One region of the Brevibacillus sp. FW301-21C12A genome, then DNA from elsewhere that is predicted to be linked to it. Evidence: riboswitches for the same ligand, from Rfam matches in the RefSeq annotation. Region 1 holds a riboswitch; each other region holds the start of a gene.

Region 1 (2,199 bases):
CGCGGGAAAGCACTGCGATCTCATCTTTTCCGGCCACCGTGACCGTCTCTGTGAGATTGCCCTGGGCGACGACATTGACGGCCTGGTTCAGACGCTGGATCGGTCGAACCAAACGAACCGACAGCCAGTACACGAAGACGATGCCCACCGCCAGAACGACCAAGGAAATAGCCAGTAGCTTGATCGACAGTTCGTTGACCGGAGCGTGCAGGTCTTTGGCCGGAGCAGTGATGAACACTCCCCAGTTCAATCTGGTCGAAGCGTAGGAGGCGAATTGCGCCGCTTGTCCCTCTTCGTATTGAATGATTCCGCGACCGCCTTGTGCCGTTGCTTCAAAGGCGGTTTTCAACTCAGGAATATTGCTGTCGAGCACCGACTGCTTCAAAATGACTTCGCTGTTCGGATGCCAAATATACGTTCCTTTTTTGCTCACCAAAAAGGCATAGCCACTATGTCCGAACTTCTCCTCGGAAACCGTCTTCTGAATCTCGTTGATCGGAATGGTCGAACCGACATAGCCGTATTGACGATTGTCCTTCATCAGCGGAACGATGATCGTCACGATGTAGTTGCCTGTCCGCTGCGACACGACCGGCTCGGAAACGATGATTTTCCCCTCGCCTCGTCCTGCCTCCTGAAAATGCGGACGATCAGACGGGTTCGTCTCCTCGCCCTTGAAGTTGATGACTTTTTTGCCGCTCAGGTCATAGGAAAAGAAAAACGTCTCAAACTCGGGGTTTTTCTTCTGCGCCTCCTGAATCAGCTTCAAGTCATGGTCGAAATTGTTGTCGGCGGAAATCATCTCTCCGATCGTTTCAACAATTCCGATTTTTTCTTGGAAAAAGCTGTCGATTCTGATGGAAAGATTGCTGGCCGTAAGTTCCGCTTCTTTGTCCAGGCTGGACGACAGCAACTGCGACGAGCTGTAGTAGCTGGCACCGCAGACCGTACCCAAGCTGACAATCAAGAGCAGGCACATGACGACGATTAGCTTTTTCTTCAAACTGGATTCCATCTCACGCTGTACCTCCTATCTTTTTTTGGCAACAAAAAAGACTGCCACCCGGACAGCCTTCTTACGTGTACGGCATGGCAACCCGGCTATCGTAGCAGCAGAAGATGCGCTCTGCTTGCCTTAGACCCGTGGCTTTGCGTCCCTGCCTTTCAACAGGTTTGCCTTTGTCATTTTTTGTCGTTTTATCTGTATAAAAATACTATAGCACAACATCGGAAAAATGTGGGTTAACTTTAAAATAATGGATTGGATTTTTTTCCACACAAAATCTTTACCCAAATTGTTTGACAAGTAAACTACTTTCTACGAAATAATTGCGAAAAAATCGCAAAAAGGCTGACACCTAGTTGTTGGTGTCAGCCTGTCGTCCACTTTTGACTTCTTCGTTTAGCTCAGCCCTTCCACGTGGCCGTGCTCATCCACATACAGCGATTCGGCCGCAGGTTTCTTCGGGAGTCCCGGCATCGTCACCAGGCTTCCGGTCAAGGCGACGATGAAGCCTGCTCCTGCCGAAATCCGCACTTCGCTCACCTGAATGGTAAAACCGACAGGGGCGCCAAGCTGATCGGCCCGATCTGTAAAGGAGTACGGCGTCTTCGCCATGCACACAGGCAGATGGGACAGCCCCATTTCCTCTACCTTCTGGATCGTTTTTGTCGCCAGCGGCGAAAAGACTACCCCGGAGCCGCGGTAAATTTCTTTGACCACCGTCTCAATCTTTTCCTTCACGCCGAGGTCTTCTTCGTACAAAAAGCGGAATTGCCCAGGGCGCTCTGCCGCGCGCGTCACTTTTTCCGCCAGTTCGATTGCGCCTTCTCCGCCTTCTGCCCACGCCTTGGACAGCGCCGCCTCGGCACCTGCCTCCTGGCACAGCGCCATGACTGCGTCGATCTCCGCTTGTGTATCAGTGGCAAAATGGTTGATCGCTACAACCGCCGGCACGCCGAACTTCTGCAAGTTTTCCAGATGGCGACGCACGTTGGCGAAGCCTTTTTCCAATGCGGCGAGGTTTTCTTCGGCCAAATCCGGCACTTTGATTCCGGCGTTGTACTTCAAGGAACTCACGGTAATGACCACGACTGCTGCCGATGGCGTCAGCCCGGCTTTTCTGCACTTGATGTCAAAAAACTTCTCCGCGCCCAGGTCAGCGCCGAAGCCCGCTTCCGTTACGACGTAGTCGGCCA
Region 2 (2,199 bases), on a different contig from region 1:
TTGACATTGATCGTAAAGAACGTCTTGCGGTACTCATCCATTTTCCGGCTCAGTTCGAGAATGATTTGCGCGGTGTCTTTGGCGATTTGCTGCGAATGTGTGCTCAGGTCAAAAATCGTGGAGTTGCGGTGGGCGATATCCGTGACAGAAGAAGCCTGTTCCTCGGTCATGGCGGCAATTTGCGAGGTGGATTGGCTGATTTCCTGCATGGTGGACACAATCTTGTTCAGGGCGACATCGGCGAACTGGGCTTCCCCGACGCTGCGCTCCACCAGCTTGCTCGTGCTGTCCATCTGCTCCGTCACTCGCTTCGAAACTTGTTGCAGCGACTCCATGTTGTCTGTGATCCGGTTGATCTGTTCTTTTGTATGCTCGGCCAGCTTGCGCACCTCAGTGGCTACGACCGCAAAGCCGCGCCCTTGCTCTCCGGCCCGGGCGGCCTCGATACTGGCGTTCAGCGCGAGCAGGTTGGTCTGCTCGGCGATTTCCCGAATGATGCGGATGACGTCCTGTGTCTGATGAATCTCCTGATTGAGCTGGTTTACCCTGCTCATGACCTCGACAAAGACGTGGCCCACCTGGCGGATGTCGCCGAGAGCGGCATTGATGATCTGTTTGCTCTGTTCAGCGGATTGCACCGCTTCGTCTGTCCCTTCTGCGACTTTGACCGCGTGGTTGGCGACTTCCTGAATCGAGGCGCTCATTTCTTCCGTTGCGGCGGTGACGCTGTGGCTTTCCTCGATCTGCTCGTCCATTCCCGAGATAAGCTGCTTCGTCGTGTCGAGCTGGGTCATATGGTTGAGCATGCCGGAGATGCCGAACAAAAACGATTTGAACGTCTCTTCCATATACACTTCCACAATCAGTTGCTGATCGAATGCTGCCAATTTTTGCACAGCGGTGACCATTTTCATCATCTGATGCGGCTGATTGCTCCATTTTTCCATCAAAATCGTGGTCATGATCTGAATCAGCAGATGGTGTGCAGAAATAAAATGATCGGCTGTCAGATGAATGCGGCTGTGAACTTGCCCGATGACAATTCTCGTTTTCACGTACTCATGGTTGACTTCTGCTGTGAGAAACTGCTCCAGGTGGACCTCCAAAGTTTTTTTCAACCGCTCCAGGCTGGAGTTGTCGAGGATGATCTTCTGGAGGTGGGGAACGTTAGTGATCGACTGGTAAAACTTGGATACGATCTCTGCTTTAAAGGGGTAAAGCGTGGTAGCAGCCTCTTTGACGTGCGCCAATGTATCCTGATCCACGCCCAAAAAAGACAGGCGCTCTTTCACGCGTTCGCCCACTTCGGTAATGTCAGTTGCGTGGGAAGCTTTCACATACTCATTCCATGGCTTTGCTTTCTTTGCAAAAAATTGCATGCAGACCTCCGAATTTTACATTTTATTGATTTACTCAAAAATTGAGAAAGAGGGGGCGATTGCCATTGCTGCAGCTTGCCGTTTCTGAGCAGTGGACAAGGCCTTTGTTCTGGGATAAAATAAACCGACCCTACAACGAAAATAGGGTCGGTTGCACTACTCGCTCCCAGCCATTCAAGTGCCCACATACAAACGGCTGATCTTCGCTTTCCTTATTGAAGGGGAATATATAGAGCATAATATATAGTCATATTATCCTATGTTTATACAAAAGGGAATAGTCAAAAAAACGGTTTGCACATTGGCGTGCACCGGGTCATTTTTCCGATTTTCATCGGCTTGCGACCGCTTTTGCAACAGCGAAAAGTGCAGGAACAGGAGCCGTTCGCAGGCGGAATATGGTACGCTAATAAAAAGCCGGAATCGCATGTTGGACATCAATACGAGACAAACTGGAGATAGAGTGGCATGCCAGGCTCAGCCAGGAAAAGGAGGGTGACCACCAGTGCTAGAGCAGATGCAAGTACGTGACACACGAAAGCGTCCTCTCCGTGATCTGCGCATTTCCGTGACAGACAAATGCAATTTTCGTTGCCGGTACTGTATGCCGGCTGAAATTTTCGGGCCGGAGTTTGAATTTTTGCCGCAGCACAAACTGCTGTCATTTGAAGAAATTACCCGCTTGACCCAAATATTCACAGCGCTCGGCGTGCGGAAAATCCGGATTACGGGCGGAGAACCGCTCGTGCGCAGGGATTTGCCTGAATTAATACGAATGATTCGAAAAATAGAGGACGTTCACGATATCGCCATGACGACC
Region 3 (2,199 bases), on a different contig from region 1:
TTTGGAGGCGATCGCTTGCTGCTTTTGCTCCTCGCTTTCCCGCTGCAGCTTGTTGTTGAAAACTGCGTGCATCATGCTTGTCGCCGATACGAAGCAGAAGGCCAGCAAGTAGTACATCAAATGAACAGGATCGGACGTGTAGAAAATCGCTTCGCCGTTCGTCAGGAAATAGTAGGTGACGATCCCCATGGCTGCGATGATGGTCAAGATGTTAATCAGTTTGTCCTGATAAATGCCCATGACCGCGACGAAGAACATGATCGTCATGATGTTGACCAGCCAAGGATCGAGTCCCACGATGACGAACATGAAAATGCCGATGACAGCGAAGTTGAAAAACTTCATGAAGGGAGCCATCTTGTCCCGCCAGGCTGGCCGGTTGGAAAGGTAGGCAAAAGGTGCGAGCACCCCGTACAAAATCCCCAGCACGGTTAAAACGAAGGAGAACGGAACCCCCATGATGAGGTTCACGATCTGGACGATGGTAATGATGCTCGCAAAAACAATGACCACCCAGTTATTTCTTCTTTGTAAGAGTTCCATGTCAGCTAACCTCAACTTTTATTTGTTTGCAAAGCTCTTGATACCAGGCAAATTCGGGCTTGTCCTTGTTCAAATAGGCTTCTTGCAGGTGGAAGACGGTCGGAATGGCATTCGCCCCTTTGTAGAAGACCATCTCTTTCACTTGCGTCGCTCTGACGTTGTATTTACGGTTAATCAACTGAAAAAAAGCCGGATCTGCCAAACCGACTGCATGCGTATATCCGTGTTTTTCTGCATAATCGATCATGAGGGCAACTCCCCATCGTCCCAGCTTTCCGCGGAACTTGGGCAAGACAGCGAAACTGTCCACTTCGACAACTTTCATATCGCTCGTCAAAACATCCTGAAACAAATTTTGCAGATAAGCAGAAGATTTTTCATGTGGTGTAAATTCAAAAGTCCCGCCTGGTTCGTCCTCATCCGACAACAAAAGATAGACGTCGGAACCATCTTTGGCGTATTCCATCTCGAAGCCCATTGAGGTCCAGACACTTTCCTTGATTTGATGGAAAAGTGCCAAAGATTGTGCTGAATCAACCAGTTTGTACATAATACTCCACTCCATTTTTCTCTCTCTTTGTTTTTTCATGTACAAGTCTAGTGTTGATCGATAAAATGGCGCCTCCTTTCTTCCATGTGAGCATAAAAAAGGCCATTCCCCATGCGGAAACAGCCCAAAGTCACCATCATCTTCCTGCTATGCTCATGATGTATGGCAACCCGGCTGTCATGGTCAAAGACTTTAGACCCGTGGTTTTGCGTCGCCACCTTTCGATGACTTTGCCTTTGTCATTCATTTGCGAAAAATGTATAGAAGTGTCGAATTATGCAAAATATAATCCAAGAGAAACAAACTTGTCAAGTTTTGGTAGGGTAAAGTAACCGATTGTTCATAAATAGTCGGCTCCAAATTGGTAGTTTGGACAGAGAAAGATGCGAGGAAAAACAGAGAAAAGATAGGAACATAGTCAGGTTGTGCCGGGACTTTTGCCAATGGCCGACTCAGCTACTCGCGCCTGATGCGTAACAAAAATTTACCATCCGTCCGATAACTAGAAAGAACAGGAGGGATGCGAAAATGAGTCAGGCCAAAACGATTGAGTTTCACTTTTCCGGTGGCGAGCTGGTTAAGATCGAGACAACCGAGCCGGAAGAAATCATCCAAATGGTCGCCAACCAAAAGGATGGGTGGCTGCAATACGATGACATCGTGATTAATGTAAGAAACGTTTCTTACATTAAAGTGCGCGATCTCGCTTAGGCTGCTTGCTTGCCAAAAAGGCCCTCGTTCACGGAGGGTTTTTTTTATTTTCGCTTGTGCCGGGAAAAGCACATTGACAAAGGAACGAACCTGAACCTATAGTGAGTATAAAACTAACTACTAAGAGGTCGGGATGGAAGACATATACAAGGAATTGCAAAAGCTCGGATTTTCCCAGTACGAGTGCAAGGCTTACATCAGTCTGCTCAAGCACTCTCCGATCACCGGATACGAAATCAGCAAACGCTCTGGCGTGCCGCGCTCCATGATTTACGAAGTCGTGGGCAAGCTCGTTGACAAAGGGGCTGTTTACACCGTGCCTTCCGAGCCTGTCACGTATGCGCCGCTGCCAGCAAGAGAGCTGGTCCGCAGGCTGCGCGGGCAGTTCGAAGCGT
Region 4 (2,199 bases), on a different contig from region 1:
GTATGCTTCTCGAAGTCTTTCAGCGTGAGCAGCCCGCCGTTTTTTTGCAGGTCGGCGACGATTTTTTGCGCGACTTCGCCTTTGTAAAATCCGTCGGCGCCTTTTTGGGCAATGATTCGCAACGTTTTGGCAAGGTCCTTTTGCTTGAGAATTTCGCCTGCGGCATACGGCTCTCCGTTCGGCTTCAGGAACGTTTTGCGGAAGCCCTCGAAGCGCTGGAGATTTTTCAGCTCGTTGTCAGTCGGGTCTGTTGCGTACTTGGTCCAGTAAACCTGGTTGGGCGAGACGGGATAGCCGTTTTCGGCGTACCCGATCGCAGGCTCCAGCAGCTTGTGCCAAGGCAGCTTGCTGTTGCCCATGCTTTTGTGCGCGTAGTTGTAGGCTTCCCACCAGCCGGAAACAACGCCGGGAACCGTGTTGGCAGACTCATAGCCGCGGGAAGGAATTTTGTCGTAGCCTTTGCTTTTGTAGTATTCGATGGTTGCCTTTTCGCCAGCTCGTCCGCTGCCGTTCAATGCTTTCAGCTCTTTTGTTTTGGCGTTGTAAATGAGCCAGAAGTTATCCCCGCCAATGGTCGTGTAGTGCGGATAGACGACGGCGAGGGTAGAGGCGGCGGTAATCGCGGCGTCTACTGCGTTTCCGCCGTCTTCCAACGTTTTCAGGGCTGCGGCTGTAGCCAGATAGTGAGGTGTTGTGACCATGGCATTTGGCGACATTGATGTTGGACGATTGGCAGCTTGGACCGGAGCGAATGTTGTCAGGCCGATAGCGGCGGTCAATGCGACGGCAGAAAGTTTTTTCCAAAGTGACATCTCATGAAGCCTCCTTGTATTTTGGTGAAAAGGTTCCAACAATCCGACAGCTTTTCGCAGCCTCACCTCCTTGACCGGGACAGACAGAAAATTCCTCATACCTACAAAAATGGACAAAAACAGACAATGAGTGCGCAAAAAAAGACCAATGATATAGGATCATTGGTCTTGTCCTACATCAATATTTCGGTAGCTGGCTGGCATGCCCGCTCGTGCGGAGGTAGCCCCTCTAGCTTTGCGTCGCCGGATTTCCCCGGGTTTGCCGTTTCGATATCAATGAAAAATTAATGCAAATGTTGCAGGTAAAATTTCCTAAACCTGTTTGTCAATAATATAGACGATTTGTCGATTGGGGTAAATAAGGAAATTTCTTTTTATCTAGAAAAAAGGAAGCATCAGGGAAATACGCGTTTTTCACCGACATTCACACACCTCTGTTGGCCGAACTGCTTATGATGATAAAAAGGCACATTTGCCAAGGAGTGAAACAACGACCATGATGCATCCCGATACAGAGCTTCGCTATATCAACGACGAGATCGGGTACGGTGTGTTTGCGACAAAGCTCATTCCCAAAGGCACGATTGTCTGGGTCCAGGATGATCTCGATCAGGTATTAGACCCGGCATTTGTGGAAAAACTGGATCCATTAAGAAAACAGGACGTGCAAAAATATTCGTTCAAAAATCAGTTCGGCAAATACATCTTGTGCTGGGATAAGGCCCGGTTTGTCAACCACAGCTTCCATGCGACCTGTGTGGCGACGATGTACGATCTGGAACTGGCGGCGCGGGACATTTTGCCGGGCGAGGAACTGACCGATGATTACGGAACGCTGAACCTGGATGAACCGTTTGACTGTTTGCCGGAGCCGGGCACGAGCCGTTCAAGGGTGATGCCTGACGACTTGCTGCGCTACTATCGCCAATGGGATGAGATCGCAGCCGCCGCCTTCGAGCGGTTCAATCAGGTTGAACAGCCGCTGCTCCACCTCGTAAGACCTAAGCATTTGCAAACCATTCGCGGCATTACCGAACAGCAGCGGTCGCTCGACTCGATCATTTCGCTGTACTGCCAGCCGCAATCGCGATGGCCAAAAGAGCAGGAGTGGTAGACGCAGCGGGCCGGACAACGGCCCGATTTTGTTGAACTCTGGGAAGAGAATCAGTATTATGGAATGTAAAGGTGAAGTGAAAGGTTGATTTCATTGGAAAACAAGGTAGCGTCATCCAATTTTATCCGCAATATCGTGATTGACGACCTGCAAGCAGGCAAGGTCAAGGAAGTCATTACCCGCTTTCCGCCGGAGCCGAACGGGTATCTTCATATTGGACATGCAAAAGCCATCTGCCTGAATTTTGAACTGGCAAGCGAATTTAATGGCAAG

What was found. A riboswitch is a leader RNA that binds a small molecule or an ion and turns the genes downstream of it on or off. The one in region 1 is predicted to bind cyclic di-GMP.
Region 2: another riboswitch for cyclic di-GMP. It lies ahead of AC3WQH_RS05820 (methyl-accepting chemotaxis protein); the one in region 1 lies ahead of AC3WQH_RS09500 (methyl-accepting chemotaxis protein).
Region 3: another riboswitch for cyclic di-GMP. It lies ahead of AC3WQH_RS07190 (GNAT family N-acetyltransferase); the one in region 1 lies ahead of AC3WQH_RS09500 (methyl-accepting chemotaxis protein).
Region 4: another riboswitch for cyclic di-GMP. It lies ahead of ggt (gamma-glutamyltransferase); the one in region 1 lies ahead of AC3WQH_RS09500 (methyl-accepting chemotaxis protein).

Annotation. Positions count from the first base shown of each region.
Region 1 covers NZ_JBYTBG010000011.1:32,301-34,499, forward strand. Annotated here, with positions in the region: gene AC3WQH_RS09500 (methyl-accepting chemotaxis protein) at 1-1,015, opposite strand, end outside; cyclic di-GMP riboswitch class I at 1,089-1,188, opposite strand; gene AC3WQH_RS09505 (formate--tetrahydrofolate ligase) at 1,403-2,199, opposite strand, start outside.
Region 2 covers NZ_JBYTBG010000006.1:15,512-17,710, forward strand. Annotated here, with positions in the region: gene AC3WQH_RS05820 (methyl-accepting chemotaxis protein) at 1-1,379, opposite strand, end outside; cyclic di-GMP riboswitch class II at 1,516-1,599, opposite strand; gene moaA (GTP 3',8-cyclase MoaA) at 1,897-2,199, shown strand, end outside.
Region 3 covers NZ_JBYTBG010000007.1:108,710-110,908, reverse strand. Annotated here, with positions in the region: gene AC3WQH_RS07195 (methyl-accepting chemotaxis protein) at 1-543, opposite strand, end outside; gene AC3WQH_RS07190 (GNAT family N-acetyltransferase) at 545-1,093, opposite strand; cyclic di-GMP riboswitch class I at 1,255-1,338, opposite strand; gene AC3WQH_RS07185 (hypothetical protein) at 1,622-1,804, shown strand; gene AC3WQH_RS07180 (TrmB family transcriptional regulator) at 1,938-2,199, shown strand, end outside.
Region 4 covers NZ_JBYTBG010000005.1:34,456-36,654, forward strand. Annotated here, with positions in the region: gene ggt (gamma-glutamyltransferase) at 1-812, opposite strand, end outside; cyclic di-GMP riboswitch class I at 998-1,086, opposite strand; gene AC3WQH_RS05100 (SET domain-containing protein) at 1,309-1,926, shown strand; gene AC3WQH_RS05105 (glutamine--tRNA ligase/YqeY domain fusion protein) at 2,011-2,199, shown strand, end outside.